Regions from separate parts of the Mesorhizobium sp. SEMIA396 genome, predicted to be linked through region 2. Evidence: riboswitches for the same ligand, from Rfam matches in the RefSeq annotation. Region 2 holds a riboswitch; each other region holds the start of a gene.
What was found. Region 2 has a riboswitch for cobalamin ahead of NP503_RS09805 (aromatic ring-hydroxylating dioxygenase subunit alpha). Riboswitches for the same ligand answer to the same signal wherever they lie in the genome.

Region 1 (3,681 bases), on a different contig from region 2:
CGCCAATCCTGAGGCCTTGTCGAAGGCGTTGAGCGCGTTGCCGGCCCGGCTGCATTGCGAAGGCGTCATGGCCTACGAGGCGCATGCGCCGCTCATTCCTGGCCTTTTCGGCGGACCGGCAAAGGCATTGGCAAAGGCGTCGGCGCAGGCCTCGGCGTTCGTCGCCTGTCTCGGCGCCGACCAGCGCCGCATCCTGAACATCGGCGGCAGCAAGACCGCGCTGCTTCATCATGGCGGCGCGGCCAATGAGGTCTCGATGGGCTCGGCCTTTGTGCTGCCCAGCGACTTCGATACGCCAGGCCTCGACGGCTTCCAGCCGGCGGCCTTCATCGCCACGCCGATCCTGAAAATGGTCGAGCCGATGCTGCCCGGCCCGCCGGCCGTCACCCGCCTGCTGCAGGCGCTCGGCCGGTTCCCGCGCAAGGGTTGCTACCTCTATGGCGGCAAGTGGATGGCCGAGCCGGTCTTCCCAGAAGGCATGAAGGCGAACGGGCTGCTCGGCCTGTCCTCCAACCAGCAATTCATGGGCTTGCCCGCCGACGCGACCGCAAAGCCCGGCGACTACGCGTTTCTAAGGCCGACGCAGAGCGAAGCCGTGCTGCAGCAGTTCGGGTCGATCGCGGTGTTTTCCGGCGGCCGGATCGCCGATCGCTGGCCGGCGTTGCCGATGGCCTGACCGACTACGCCTTCACCGGTATCCAGATCTCCAGCCCGCCCTTGCCGCTGCGCGGGTCGAATTCGGGGCCGTAGCGTTCGAATTCCGGCGCGTCCGCGATCTCATGCCCGGAGGCCGGCAGCCATTTGTTCCAGATCGTGTTGACCGTCCGGCGGATGGTCGAGATGTGTTCGCGGTGGGCAAAGACCGCATATTTCTGCGCCGGCACCCGCACCCGGTAGAAGTCCCTGGGCAGGTCGGAGAAGTCAGACACTTCGACGCCGCCGATGTAGTCGAAATTGCCGGCATCGTCGCCGTTGACGCAGACGCCATAGGCGACGTCGCCGGTCTCGCCCGGAATGTTGCCGATATAGGGGCCGAAGCGCTGCCACTGCATCGGGATGGCGGCGCTGGTTTCGCAGCTGCAGCGTTCGCCGAGGCCGGCGATCAGGAACGGCCGGCTGGTCTCGAAACGCGGCGGTTCGAGATTGGTGAGGAGGGACTGGTCCATCAGGATCGGCTCCACGAGGTCGAGCTTGTCGAGTGTGCCCTGCGCGCGCACCAGTTCCGGCGTGGTGCCGAACTGATCGCGGAAGGCACGGGTGAACGCCTCATGCGAGTTGTAGCCGGCGTCGAGCGCGACGGCGAGGATGTCGGGCGCCCCGCCCGCCAGCTTGCGCGCCGCCTCGGTCAGCCGGCGTGAGCGCATGTAGCCCATCACCGACCGGCCGGTGGCGGCGCCGAAGGCGCGCGTCACATGAAAACGCGACACGCCGCTGTTTTGCGCGACATCATCAAGCGAGATCGCCTCCGGCAGATGGCTTTCGACGAACCACAGCGCTTTCTCGGTCGGGTCCATTTTCTCCTCGCATTGGCCAGATCATCCTGCCGTTTCCTGGCGCAGCCAGTTTGATCGAAATTGCGCATCCCGTGCAATCTGCGCCGATGCCGGTCGCCATCCGGCCAACCGCCCCATGAGCTTTCGCTTGACAGCGACCGGCGTCATCTCTTAGGTATGTTATATTATTACATAAAGAGAGCATGCGATGCCTGTTTCCCTTAGCTGGCCCACCACTCCGTCCGAGAAATCCATTGCGAAGCGATCGGCGCAAATCTACGCTGAAGCGGTGATGGTCCCCGAGTCGAAAGGCGAGGGGTGAAAAGGGAACACGGTGAGGCCTGCTCAGGTCGAGACCGTGGCTGCCCCCGCAACTGTAAGCGGCGAGCAAAATCCGTGAATGCCACTGGCCGGCAAGGCTGGGAAGGCTGGATGGCGCAACGACCCGTGAGCCAGGAGACCTGCCATCACTGAGTTGACCGGACGGGGTGTGCCGGGAGGAAACGCGAATCCCGGTCTTGTCGGCCGGTTCGCCAGCTTCCTTCCGTCGCCAGTTTTGGAAAGTGACGGAAAGTTGGACGGCTCCATCCATCGCATCGTCGTATATACGCTTTGCCGTCCCGGCAAGCCGGCGGGCAGCAGCCGATGACCGTAGCGCTTCTCGAAGCCCGTGACCTCTGCGTCACGGCGAATGGGCGGGATCTGGTTCAGGCGGTCAGCTTCTCGGTGGCCGCCGGCGATCGCCTTGCCATCATCGGTCCCAACGGCGCCGGCAAGACGACGCTGCTGCGCATGCTGTCGGGCATGCTGCGTCCGAGCTCCGGCGAGGTGAAGCTCGGCGGGCGCCGCCTGGACAGGATTTCAGCCGCCGAACGGGCGCTGCACATTGCCGTGGTCGGCCAGACCGACCAGCCCGATCCGCGGCTGGCGGTGATCGACTATGTCGAGCTTGGCCGGGTTCCGCACGCCGGGCTGCGGCGCAGGAGCGAGGAGCGCGAGATCGTCGTCGATGCACTGCGCCGGACCGGCCTGCTGCCGCTATTTGGCCGCACCATCGGCTCGCTGTCGGGCGGCGAGCGCCAGCGCGCCCAACTTGCGCGCGCCATCGCCCAGCAGCCAAAAATCCTGTTCCTCGACGAGCCGACCAACCATCTCGACCCGCGTGCCCGCGGCGAACTGCTCGACCTCGTGGCAGGCTTCGAGATGACGGTGATCGCGGTGCTGCACGATCTGGCGCTGGTGGCACCGTTCGCCACCAGGGTGGCGGTGATGAACCATGCCCGTCTGCAAGCGCTCGCCGCACCGCGCGAAGCCCTGACCCAAAAGCTGATCCGCGAGATTTTCGGCATCGATGTGCTGCGTCTGCGCCATCCGACCGAAGACCGCGAACTGACGGTGTTCGATGTGCCGAACCGTGCCGCGCCGCCGACGTGATTGAAGCCATCTCGTAGTCGACCCAATCCCATCCACAAGGAGCAAACCCGTGAAACGCCTGGCCTTTTCGCTTGTCTTCTCGCTGCTGGCCTCGACAGCCCTGGCCTTCCCGGTCACGGTCGACAGCTGCGGCAAGCCGCTGACCTTCGATGCGCCGCCGAAGCGCGCCGTCATCCAGGATCTCAACATGGCCGAGATGGCTTTCGCGCTGAAACTGCAGCCGTCGATCGTCGGCCTGACCGGCATCACCGGATGGTACAAGGTGGGTCCCGAATTCAAGGCCGAGCAGGGTTCGATCCCGGAACTGGCGCCGAAATATCCGACGCTCGAAAACCTCGTCGCGGTCGAGCCGGATTTCTTCTTCGCCGGCTGGTATTACGGCATGAAGCCGGGCGGCGAGGTGACACCCGATACGCTTGCTCCGCACGGCATCAAGACGCTGGTGCTGACGGAAAGCTGCGTCCATCTCGACAAGAGCCGCCCAGCCGCCTCGATGGACCTGCTCTATGGCGACGTCGAAAAGCTGGGCAAGATTTTCGGCAAGGAGGCCGAGGCGGAGAAGCTTGTCTCCGGCTGGAAGAAGCAGCTCGCCGACATCACCGCCAAGGTCGGCAACGGCAAGGGTACGCGAGTGTTTCTCTATGATTCCGGCGAGGACAAACCGTTCACAGCAGGCAAGTTCGCCATCCCCAGCGCCATGATATCAGCCGCCGGCGGCGACAACATCATGGGCGACATGGAGACCAGCTGGGGC
Region 2 (3,681 bases):
AGCGCAGCATCGACATCATCGGCGTCACGCCGGAGCCCGCCGAAATGAACAGATATTTGGCCGCCGGGTGGCTATGCAGCGAAAAATCACCGGTCGGCCCATAGGCCTTGACGTGCGAGCCCGGCGTCAGATGGTCGAACATCCAGCGCGTGCCGGTGCTGCCCGCCTGCGCCTTGACCGTCACCGCGATCGAGAATGGCCGCGACGGCGAGGACGACAGCGTGTAGGTGCGCATCAGCGGCCCGTCCAATGTCGGCAGTTCCAGCGTCACGAACTGGCCCGGCTTGTAGCGGAACCAGGTCTGGTTGTCGGAGCGGAAGGTGAAGGTCTTCACGTCCGGCGCTTCGTCGCTGACGCCGATCACTTCCAGCACCTGCAGCCGGTCGTTCCAGGGCGTCATCTGGTCGAGATGGCGATAGAGGCCAAGGTCCGTCATCGCATTCATCCTCTTGTCCCCTGGGCTAGGCGACGCTGCGCAGGGCCGGCCGGCCGCCTTCGGCAAGGCGCGGCCCGATGAACGACGTGTACCACTCGACGAACTGGATCACGCCGCCCTCATGCAGCTCCGAATAGGGGCCTGGTTCGTAGGCCGGCGACAGGATGCCGAAGGCGTTTTCCTCGACGATGCGGCGGTCCTGGTCGTTGGTCTCGGTCCAGACATGGGTGAGCTCAGCGAGGTCGTAGTCGACGCCTTCGACCGCATCCTTGTGGACGAGCCATTTCGTCGTCACCGCGGTTTCCGTGGCACTGATCGGCAGCACGCGGAAGGTGACGGCATGGTCGCCGAGGATATGGTTCCAGGTTGTCGGATAATGATAAAGCAGCAAGGAGCCGATGCGGTCGGTTGAAACGCTGTCGGACAGGTTCTTCTTCACCGCCCGTTTTCCCGTCATGGTGTAGCTGACGGCATCGCGCAGCAGCGGCGCGCGGGTGGCGCGGTACTGCCCTGCCGGATCGATGCGGAATTTGCTCGGCAAGCCTGATGCCTCGCATCTGGCCCAGTGCGCGACCATCTCGGGGTCGCTGTCGGCGCCGTTGACGCCGGTCACGGTCGGCGCCTCGGGGAAGGTCTTGCACAGCTCAGGGTGATTGGCGACGCAGTGGTAGCACTCGCGGTTGTTTTCCCAGACCAGCTTCCAGTTGCCCTTCTCGATGATCGTGCTCTCAAAGGCGATCTTTGCCTCACGCAAACGGTGCGGCAAAAGATAAGGTTCGATCATCGCCCGCATCGGCGCGAAATCCGCCGGCTCCTTGGCCAGGCAGATGAAGATGTAGCCGCCGACGCTCTCGCAGGCGACCGGCTTCAGGCCGAAATCACTCTTGTCGAAACCGTCGGCCATCTGGCGGGCAAACAGCAGGCGGCCGTCCAGCTCATAGGTCCACTGATGATAGGGGCAGACGAGCTTTGCCGCCGTACCCTTTTCCGCGTTGCACACGCGGCTGCCGCGATGGCGGCAGGAATTGTGGAAGGCGTTGATCTTGCCTTGCTGGTCGCGGACAAGGACGACCGGATAGTCGCCGATCTGCACGGTGATGTAGCTGCCCGGCTTCGGCAGTTCGCAATCATGGCCGATGAACAGCCAGTCGCGATACCAGATCAGCTCCATGTCGAGCTTGAAGTAGTCTGGATCGGTGTAGAAGGGCTGCTCCAGCGAAAAGCCTTGCCGGCGCCCCTTCAGGAGCCTCAGCATGTCGTTGCGGGTATCCATGTCCTGTCCTCGTTTCTAAGGACTGAACTGGTGGTGATGGAGGAAGGATTGAAACGCAGGCCGGCTAGGTGCCGGAAGCGCTATCCACCTCTTGACCGCCCACCGCGATCAGTCGAGTCTAAAAATCTCGGGCTGGTTTCCGGGCTCTGGAGTTGTCCTTGCGGACCATCGCGACACCTTCCCAGGCAGTTGCCCAGTGGTCTCCCGTTGCGACTTGAACTCCACCACCGTTGCGGGGGCAGCGCCGGATTCTGACCGGCTTCCCAATTCTCCGCCTCGTCGTCACGAAGCGGCACCTGAGATGGGTATGATCTAACCACGATCGCTGGCGCGCCGTCGGCATGAAAACGACATCGTATCCATGCGGCGCGACACGGCATGCGAAACGTCACCGCAGATCGTCGCGGGCCGAAATCCCGCCTCCCGGGCGGCCATTTGCCGGCTGCGATCTTCCCGAGTCCGACCCTTGGCGGGGGTCAAAAAAGGTTAACGGTTTCGAAAAGTGACTATTAGCTTGACCTAAAATCGAACCGAACGGTTCGTTTCTGTTGACGGTGCGTGCAGGACGGTGTGAACGCCGGGCCTTTGAAACAGTCAGTGATCCATCGGATGGTTAAACTTAACATGCTGATATAGAGAGGAAAAATGTATCTCTAGATTCCCCTGGCACAATTTCAAGGTGTGGATTCATGGTCCACACGGAACAACTTCGTGATTGGAAAAGGCGGGGTTGCCCTCCCACATCGGGGCTGTCCGAACGACGCGATTTCATTTCCAAGACACGCCGCTAGACGGACGGAAAAAGACGATACTGGAGTACAAAAATGAAAAAGATCATTCTCACTGCCGCAGCCCTTCTGGCCATTTCCGGCAGCGCCTTCGCTGGTAGCGACCACTACGGTTCGAACGCCGCGGCAGCCACTGCTGTCGACAGCTCGTACACCGCTTCGACCAAGAAGTCGGAACCGGCTGCTCAGGCGCCTGCCCAGGGTGCTGACCACAACCTCTTCGGCAACAACTAACAGCCGATTCCCAGTCGACGGCGGGCTCGCCCGCTGCCCTGGCGAAATTCAGACATTCGAAATTCAGACATTCAGGAGTATTTAAGATGAACAAGATCCTCATTGCTGCCGCCGCCGTTCTGGCCATCACCGGCAGCGCTTTCGCGGGCAGCGACAACTACGGTTCGAACGGCGCCAACCAGCCTGCCGCCGCTGTGGACCAGTCGTACACGGCTTCCACCAAGACCTCGGAACCGGCTGCCCAGACACCCGCTCAGGGCAGCGATCGTAACCTCTTCGGTCGCTAAAACCAATTTCGCAAGCGACGGCAGCTGTGCCTGCCGTCTGGCGAAATCCAGAATTCAGGAGACTAAAATGAACAAGATCCTTATTGCTGCCGCCGCCGTTCTGGCCATCACCGGCAGTGCTTTCGCCGGCAGCGACAACTTTGGCTCCAACGGCGCCAACCAGCCTGCGGTTACTTCGGTTGACAGCGCGCATACGAGCTCGGTCCGCAACAGCGGTGGCCTCGTCGAGAAGCTGCTCAATTCGTCGGGCGACGTAGAGAAGTCCGCTCCTCAGGGCAGCGACCGGAATCTCTTCGGCCGTTAACAGTCGAAGCTGATCTTCAAAAAAAGAGCGGCGGGCCTGGCCCGCTGCTCTTTTTTGTCCAAGACGCGGTTCTGCCTCAGGCCGCCTTCGCTTCAGCCTCATGAAGGGCAAACGACCGTCCGTCAGCGTCGAAGAGATGCAGGTCCTCGCCATTGGCGCTCAGCCGCAATGTCGAACCGCGCTTGACCTCGACATTGCCGGGCAGCTTGGTCACCAGCGGCAGGTCGGCGCGACCGATGTCGACATAGACCAGCTGCACCTCGCCGAGCTGCTCGACATAGTCGACCGTCCCCTCGAACAGATAGTCCGCGCCGCTGGCGATGATCAGGTCCTCCGGCCGCACGCCAAAACTCACCGCA
Region 3 (3,681 bases), on a different contig from region 2:
CCACGTTCATAGATCTTGATCGACTGGTCGAGCGGCACGTCGCCACGCTCCAGATCATCGACGATCTTCTCCAGCGCATCGAGTGCCTGCTCGAAGCTCATCGCCTTGACGTCTTCGTTGGTCTCATCGGCCATCATTCATCCTTTCATCAGTCGCCCGACATGGGCGGCGACCGAAAATGCCAATCCCTGCAGATCGTAGCCGCCCTCGAGCAGGCTGACGAGCCGGTTGCCGCTGTGGCGTGCCGCGCGCTGCATCAGTTGGCCGGTCGCCCAATCGAAATCATCCTCGGTCAGATTGATCTCGGCCAGCGGATCGCGGTGGTGCGCGTCGAACCCCGCCGAAATGATAATCAGGTCGGGCGCGAAATTGTCGAGCGCGGGCAGGACGCGCGACAGGAAGGCATCGCGAAACACCTCGCTGCCAGTCTGCGGCGCCAGCGGCGCGTTGACGATGTTGCCGGCGCCCGTTTCGTTCTTCGCTCCGGTGCCGGGATAAAGCGGCATCTGGTGTGTCGAGCAATAGAGCACCGACGGATCGTCCCAGAAAATGTCCTGCGTGCCATTGCCGTGATGCACGTCCCAGTCGACGATGGCAACGCGTTCGACACCGTGTTTCTTCTGCGCATAACGCGCCGCGATCGCCGCCGTGTTGAACAGGCAGAAGCCCATGGCCGTGGTCTTTTCGGCATGATGGCCGGGCGGCCGGGCGGCGACGAAGACGTTGTCGGCGCGGCCCGAAAAGACGTCATCGACGGCGGCGTTGGCGGCGCCGATCGCGGTGATCGCCGCTTGCCAGCTCTTCGGACTGGCAGTGGTGTCGGCATCGATGCGGGCAATCCCCTCGTCGGGAATGGCGGCGCGCACGCGGGCGACGAAATCGGCGGGATGCGCGTAGAGGATGGTGGCCTCGTCGCCTTCCGGCGCCTGGATACGATCGAGCCCGGCAAAGGCTTCCTCATCGAGCACGCGCTCGATGGCACGCAAGCGGTCGGGCCGCTCGGGATGTCCGGGCGGCGTGAGATGCTCGAGGAAGATCGGATGGGTGTAGAGACGGGTGGTCATCGTCCTAATCTAGTGACCCGGATCGACAAAGGCCATGCACGGGCGGCCGATGACTGGGGAAAATCGCGACTGCGTCCATTCGCGTCGCTGCAAGCATTGGCGTCCTCAGCACTTCGGCGTAAGGTTTTTGGTACTGCCTGGTGCCCGCCGCAAGCGGGAGAATCGGGAACACGGTTGAATTCCGTGGCGTGCCCAACGCTGTGAGGGGGACCGCGCCGGTAAATGCCACTGTCGATGACGGGAAGGCACCGGACGCGGGTTGATCCCGAGCCAGAAGACCGGCCTGGCAGGCATCGTCATCCGCATGGTCAGGCGGATGATATCAATTGCAATCGCAAGGGGACAAGCGATGCCGGAACACCTGACCGCTGCTGTTGGCGACGGATTTGACCAGAGTGCGCGCGATGCGGTCTATCGCGCCATGTTCACACGGCGCGACGTGCGCAGCCATTTCCTGCCCACCGCGATCGATGACGACGTGCTGGCGCGGCTGCTGCTTGCTGCCCATCACGCGCCATCGGTCGGCTTCATGCAGCCATGGAATTTCATTGTCATTCGTGACATCGAGCGACGGGCGGAGGTGCGCGACCTGTTCCTGGCCGCGCGCGAGCAGGAACTGCCGGCGATCGACGAAGAGCGGCAGGAACTCTACCGCAAGCTCAAGCTGGAAGGCATCTGCGAAAGCGCGCTCAACATCTGCATCACCTGCGACCGGCAGCGCTCGAAGGGTTCGCCGCTGGGACGCTGGCACAATCCGGAGATGGATCTCTACAGCACCGTCTGCGCGGTGCAGAATTTCTGGCTGGCCGCGCGTGCCGAGGGCGTCGGTGTAGGCTGGGTCAGCATCATCGAAGCGCAGGCGCTAAAGCGGCTGTTGGCCATTCCGGACCACGTAACGCCGATCGCCTATCTCTGCGTCGGCCGTGTTTCCGAGTTCGCTCCCAAACCGGACCTTGAAACGCATGGCTGGGGACGGCGGCTGCCGCTGCCGGAGCTGATCATGAGCGAGACCTTTTCCGGGCAAGGCGAGACACAGCTCAAATCCACCGTGGCGCGCCTCAACACCGTTTCTGCCTCACCAGACATCACCCGCCCGGCCGATCAGGGTGTGGCGCCGGCCGTAGCCCAGCGCGAACCGCCGAAGGAGGCGAGCGCCTTGTCCTTGAGCTCCCTGAACTTCGACGACGCCTCGGCCAGCCGGGCGTCCCAGGCCGGATCCGGCACCTGGCCCGCGATGGTCTTGAAATAGACCTGCATCAGGCAGGCGATGGCGAAGGGTTCAATGAATGCCGCCTTGAATGCCCAGGCGAAGACGATGGCGAGCACAAAAGCCCAGCCGGCGAGCTGGCCAGGCATCAGGAACAGAATCGCGCCGGCAGGCGCCAGCATCATCAGAAAGATGATGAACGACACGCCCCACATGATGACCGCCAGCCAGACGGCGTTCTTGACCATGACCTTGCCGTTCTGGGCATAGAGCACGACGCCCTGGCGCGCCGTCTCGAAGGGCGAGGCTGAATTGATGCGGATGTTGTAGCCGAGGATGATCTCGTCGACATAGGTCAGCGACAGGCGGATCACCGTGTTGATGAAGGAGACCAGGCCGCTCAGGCCCGGTATCGGCAGGAAGGCGGCGATGCCGCCGAGCAGGCCGGTGATGGCGCGGATGGCGCCCTTGACGAGTTGGTCGACGACGAAAAGGATGTTGGCCTCGGCGAAACGCTGGGTCACGATATCCCTGGCATAGGCGATCTGGTCCTGACGCCGGGAATGTCGCGGCCGTCGATCAGATGAACCATGACGGCGATGTGGCCGGCCTTGACGACATAGAGGATGTATTCGCGGATCCAATACACAGCGATCGAGACGAGGCCAAACCCGACCACGCCGCCCCACAGGGCAAAGGACATGGGCCCGTCGGGATCAGTGGAGATATGGCCGACGCCATAGCCGACCGAGGCGCCGGTGCCCGTCGCCATAATGTAGGCCAGCGTGATGCCGAAATAGACGATCATGCGAAAGACGATGAACGGCCAGGTCCGCATCATGATGGACACCGACCGGCCGATCTCAAAATCCCACATGTGCCCCGAATCTCCGCCTCAGAGATGGTGGAAGAGGATGGACTCAACCCGGCGATTGTCAATTGCCGGCCCTGACGCCAAAGGGCAACGAATTCGGGCTAACGGGTTTCTTCGGAGCCTTCGCCGGCGCGTAGGCTGACGGAGCATCAAACGAAAAACCCGCCTGTGCGGCGGGTCACTGGCGCAAATCAGCACCATGGACGAATATGTACCTTAGCTGAGGTCACCGAGTCAAGAAAAAATTCCTATCGGGAACAGCTGCCGGCACGAAAGCTCCGGTGGGAACTTCAATTCGACTGCGGGTCCGGCTTCTTGAGCAGGCCTTCGAGCAGTTGCTTGAACGCCGTCACCACCTTCTTCGACGTCGCTTCGGGGTCGCTCGAATTGGCGATCCGTTGCGCTGCCTGGCTGCTCGCTCCGTTGATCAGTCGCGAGGCCGTCTCGGGGTCGAGGCTGGAGACAACGACCCCCTCCTCCTGCAGCGCGGTCAGATGGTCGGTCATTGAAGCGATGCACGCACTGCAATTCGGCCA
Region 4 (3,681 bases), on a different contig from region 2:
CCGGCGCTGGGTCTACACGGCAGGCGCCTGCCTGCTGGCCGTCGGCTCGCTGTTCTTCGTCACCGACACGCTTGCCGGGCAACTGGCCGGCATGCTGTGCCGGGTGATGGGCGCCAGCGCGCTGTCGATCACGCTCAACCTCTACATCATGGACCACATCCGCAAGACCGACTTCATGCAGGCCGAATCGCTGCGCATGGCGTGGTCGATGCTGGCCTGGACCGGTGGGCCGACGCTCGGCATCTTCCTCTACACGCGCTTCGGCATCTATGCCGCGCATGGTACGGTCGCGGTGTTCGCGTTTGGCCTGCTGGCGCTGTTCTGGACCTACCGCCTCGGCGACAACCAGTCTATCCGTCCGGGCAAGACGCGCCCCGTCAATCCGCTCGCCAATATCGGCCGCTTCGTGGCGCAGCCCAGGCTCAGGCTGGCTTGGCTGATCGCCTTTGGGCGCTCCTGCTTCTGGACGACGTTCTTCGTCTATGGGCCGCTGTTCATGGTCATCACAGGTGAGGGCAAGCTGGCCGGCGGCCTGCTGGTTTCGGCCGGCAACGCGCTGTTGTTCATGGCGATTTTCTGGGGCAAGGCAGGAAAGCGCTTTGGTGGCCGCGGGACCATGACATTCGCCTATTTCGCCATGTCGGCCGCGCTTTTGGCGGCGGGCTTCGTCGGCGAAACCGTGCCGCTGCTTACCGGCGCCTTCCTGCTCTGCGGTGCCTTCTTCACCATTGCGCTCGACGCCCTCGGCTCGACCGCCTTCATGCGCTCGGTGCGCTCCTATGAAAGATCTCAGATGGCAGCGGTCTACCGCACCTATCTCGACTTTTCCGAGTTGACGCCGCCGCTGGTCTATTCAGTGGCGCTGGCCTTCTTCGGCCTGGGCTCGGTGTTCGTCACGCTCGGTCTGCTGGCGGCGGTCTGCGGCTTTGTGACGTGGCGCTATCTGCCAAAATCACTTTGACCTTCATGGCGCATTCGCAATGGTCACCGGCGGAATTTGGTTTGCCGGAAGCGAGGATTCTGCCTATAGTCACCGGTGTCGCCGGTTCCATTTTGGAGCCAAGAGGGAATGCGGTGAGGGCGAATTTCGCCCAATGCCGTGGCTGCCCCCGCAACTGTGTGCGGTAGTCCTCTCCATAAACCACTGAGGATTTTTTCTTCGGGAAGGTGGGGAAGGACGCTGATCCGTGAGCCAGGAGACCTGCCGGCGACAGGAAACTGACTTCGATGCCCTCGGGTGGAGGGCGAAAGGACAAGACATGACTACCGCTTCCGTCTCCCTCGGCACCTCCGTCTCCTCGCAGTCGCGCTTCATGCAGCTCGCTCTTGCCGCGCTGCTCGGCGTTTTCGTGATGGGCTTTGTCGGCTTCTCGCATATCGATGCGGTCCACAATGCGGCTCACGACTATCGCCATTCGATGGCGTTTCCCTGCCACTGACGAGGGGCTGACATCATGAACCTGTTTCGCAACGTCGTGTTCATCGCGGCGATCGCAGGGCTCGTGGCCGGCGTCGTCCTCGCCTGCCTGCAAGCCTATGCCACCGTGCCGCTGATCCTGAAGGCGGAAGTCTACGAACAGGCGGGCGGCGGGCATCACCATGACCATGCCGCTCCGGCCGCAACGGATAGCAATGCCATGAGCACAACTGCACCGGCGGGAGATGCCATGAGCTCTGCTGCCCCGGCGGCGGAAGCCGCTCCGGCAGACGAAGGCTGGGCGCCGGCAGATGGTTTCGAGCGTTTCGCCTTCAGCGTGCTTGCCAACATCGTCACCGGCATCGGCTTCGCCTTGATCCTGGTCGCGGTCTCCGAATTCGCCGGCGGCATCGGTGGCTGGCGCCAGGGCGTGTTCTGGGGCCTGGCCGGCTTCGCCGTGTTCACGCTGGCGCCTGGCCTCGGCCTGCCGCCGGAACTGCCGGCCATGCCGGCCGCCGATCTCACCCAGCGCCAGATCTGGTGGTGGGCGACGGTGGCGGCAACCGCTGCCGGTCTCGGCCTGATCGCGTTTCGCAAGTCGCTGCCGCTGGCGATCCTTGCCGTCCTTTTGATCGTCGTGCCGCATGTTGTCGGTGCACCGCAGCCCGACAGTTACGAAACGGCGATTCCGGAAGGGCTGCATCACCAGTTCGTGGTGGCGGTGACCGTGACCAATCTGGTGTTCTGGCTGGTGCTCGGCGCGGTCGTCGGTGTGGTGCGTGGCCGCTTCACCGGCACCGCGACCAGCCTGCGCGACAGCTTTGCCTGATCGCAAGACACTGACCTTCCTCATCGGCGGTGCGCGCTCCGGCAAGAGCGCGCACGCCGAAATTTTGGCGACCGCCTTGCCGCCGCCCTGGACCTATATCGCCACGGCGCAAGCCTATGATGACGAGATGCATGAACGCATCGCGTTGCACCGATCGCGGCGCGGCGAAGGCTGGACGACCATCGACGCACTGCTCGATCTCGCCGGTACGCTTGCCGCCTTGCCGGAGGATCGGCCGGTGCTTGTCGACTGCCTGACGCTGTGGCTGACCAACCACATGCTGGCCGAACACGATTTCGAGCTGGAATGCCGGCGATTGACGGAGGTGCTGTCGCGGCCGCGCGGGCCCTGGTTCGTGGTGTCCAATGAGGTCGGACAAGGCATCGTGCCGGACAATGCACTGGCGCGCCGGTTTCGCGATGCCGCCGGCCGGCTCAACCAGCAGGTCGCCGCCGTCGCCGATACGGTGCTGCTGATGGTGGCGGGGCTGCCGCTCAAGGTGAAATGACATGACCGACATCGACGATAAGGACGAAGAGCGCCATCGCGCCAAGATGGCCAAGCGCAAGGCTGTGCAGGATGCCGAGGTGGCGAGCAAGACGGTCGAGAAGGGATTGCTGATCGTCAACACCGGTCCCGGCAAGGGCAAGACCACGGCTGCCTTCGGCCTGGCGCTGCGGATGCTCGGCTACGGCAAGCGCGTCGGCGTTGTCCAGTTCATCAAGGGCAAGTGGCACACCGGCGAGAAGGACGCCTTCGCCGCCTTCGGCGACCGCGTCGTCTGGCACGCGATGGGCGAGGGGTTCACCTGGGAAACGCAGGACCTGAAGCGCGACATCGCCGCCGCCGAAGCCGCCTGGGCCAAGGTGCTCGAACTGATGGCCGATCCGTCGATCAGCCTGCTGGTGCTCGACGAACTGAACATTGCGCTGCGCTACGACTATCTCGATCTCGACAAAGTGGTTGCGGCGTTGAAGGCGCGGCGTGAGGGCCTGCATGTCGTGGTCACCGGCCGCAACGCCAAGCCGGCGCTGGTTGAGGCCGCCGACCTCGTCACCGAAATGGGCGTGACCAAGCACCATTTTTCCGCAGGCGTGAAAGCGCAGCAGGGGATCGAGTTCTGAGCGTTTCTTACCCTCCCCACAAGGGGAGGGTGAAGTAGATCACGCCACGATGACCATGACCGCGACCAACCCAAACAGCGCGATCAGCAGATAGTCGGCGACGCGATAGAGTTTCAGCGCTCGCCTTATGTCGACGCTGTCGGCCTCGCGCCGCCCACCTTCGCCCATGAAGACGTCGTCCACGAGCACGCCGCCGTAGCTGCGCGGCCCGGCGAGCGCCAGGCCGAGCGCACCGGCCATCGCCGCTTCCGGCCAGCCGGCATTGGGTGAGCGGTGTTTTTTCGCGTCGCGCCACACCGCATGCCAGGCAT

Region 1: another riboswitch for cobalamin. It lies ahead of NP503_RS07800 (ABC transporter ATP-binding protein); the one in region 2 lies ahead of NP503_RS09805 (aromatic ring-hydroxylating dioxygenase subunit alpha).
Region 3: another riboswitch for cobalamin. It lies ahead of bluB (5,6-dimethylbenzimidazole synthase); the one in region 2 lies ahead of NP503_RS09805 (aromatic ring-hydroxylating dioxygenase subunit alpha).
Region 4: another riboswitch for cobalamin. It lies ahead of NP503_RS22235 (CbtB domain-containing protein); the one in region 2 lies ahead of NP503_RS09805 (aromatic ring-hydroxylating dioxygenase subunit alpha).

What each region holds. Positions count from the first base shown of each region.
Region 1 is NZ_JANIFC010000002.1:584,738-588,418, forward strand. It holds gene NP503_RS07790 (DSD1 family PLP-dependent enzyme) at 1-676, shown strand, start outside; gene NP503_RS07795 (AraC family transcriptional regulator) at 681-1,514, opposite strand; cobalamin riboswitch at 1,770-1,977, shown strand; gene NP503_RS07800 (ABC transporter ATP-binding protein) at 2,139-2,927, shown strand; gene NP503_RS07805 (ABC transporter substrate-binding protein) at 2,977-3,681, shown strand, end outside.
Region 2 is NZ_JANIFC010000003.1:74,023-77,703, reverse strand. It holds gene NP503_RS09810 (hybrid-cluster NAD(P)-dependent oxidoreductase) at 1-436, opposite strand, end outside; gene NP503_RS09805 (aromatic ring-hydroxylating dioxygenase subunit alpha) at 462-1,709, opposite strand; cobalamin riboswitch at 1,822-2,024, opposite strand; gene NP503_RS09800 (DUF680 domain-containing protein) at 2,534-2,731, shown strand; gene NP503_RS09795 (DUF680 domain-containing protein) at 2,818-3,018, shown strand; gene NP503_RS09790 (DUF680 domain-containing protein) at 3,086-3,322, shown strand; gene NP503_RS09785 (ABC transporter ATP-binding protein) at 3,399-3,681, opposite strand, start outside.
Region 3 is NZ_JANIFC010000002.1:119,389-123,069, reverse strand. It holds gene NP503_RS05545 (exodeoxyribonuclease VII small subunit) at 1-134, opposite strand, end outside; gene NP503_RS05540 (histone deacetylase family protein) at 138-1,064, opposite strand; cobalamin riboswitch at 1,186-1,366, shown strand; partial or broken gene bluB (5,6-dimethylbenzimidazole synthase) at 1,369-2,043, shown strand; partial or broken gene NP503_RS05530 (hypothetical protein) at 2,166-3,148, opposite strand; gene NP503_RS05525 (TetR/AcrR family transcriptional regulator) at 3,436-3,681, opposite strand, start outside.
Region 4 is NZ_JANIFC010000009.1:242,433-246,113, reverse strand. It holds gene NP503_RS22240 (MFS transporter) at 1-961, shown strand, start outside; cobalamin riboswitch at 1,027-1,224, shown strand; gene NP503_RS22235 (CbtB domain-containing protein) at 1,260-1,439, shown strand; gene NP503_RS22230 (CbtA family protein) at 1,455-2,246, shown strand; gene cobU (bifunctional adenosylcobinamide kinase/adenosylcobinamide-phosphate guanylyltransferase) at 2,239-2,754, shown strand; gene cobO (cob(I)yrinic acid a,c-diamide adenosyltransferase) at 2,756-3,370, shown strand; gene cbiB (adenosylcobinamide-phosphate synthase CbiB) at 3,410-3,681, opposite strand, start outside.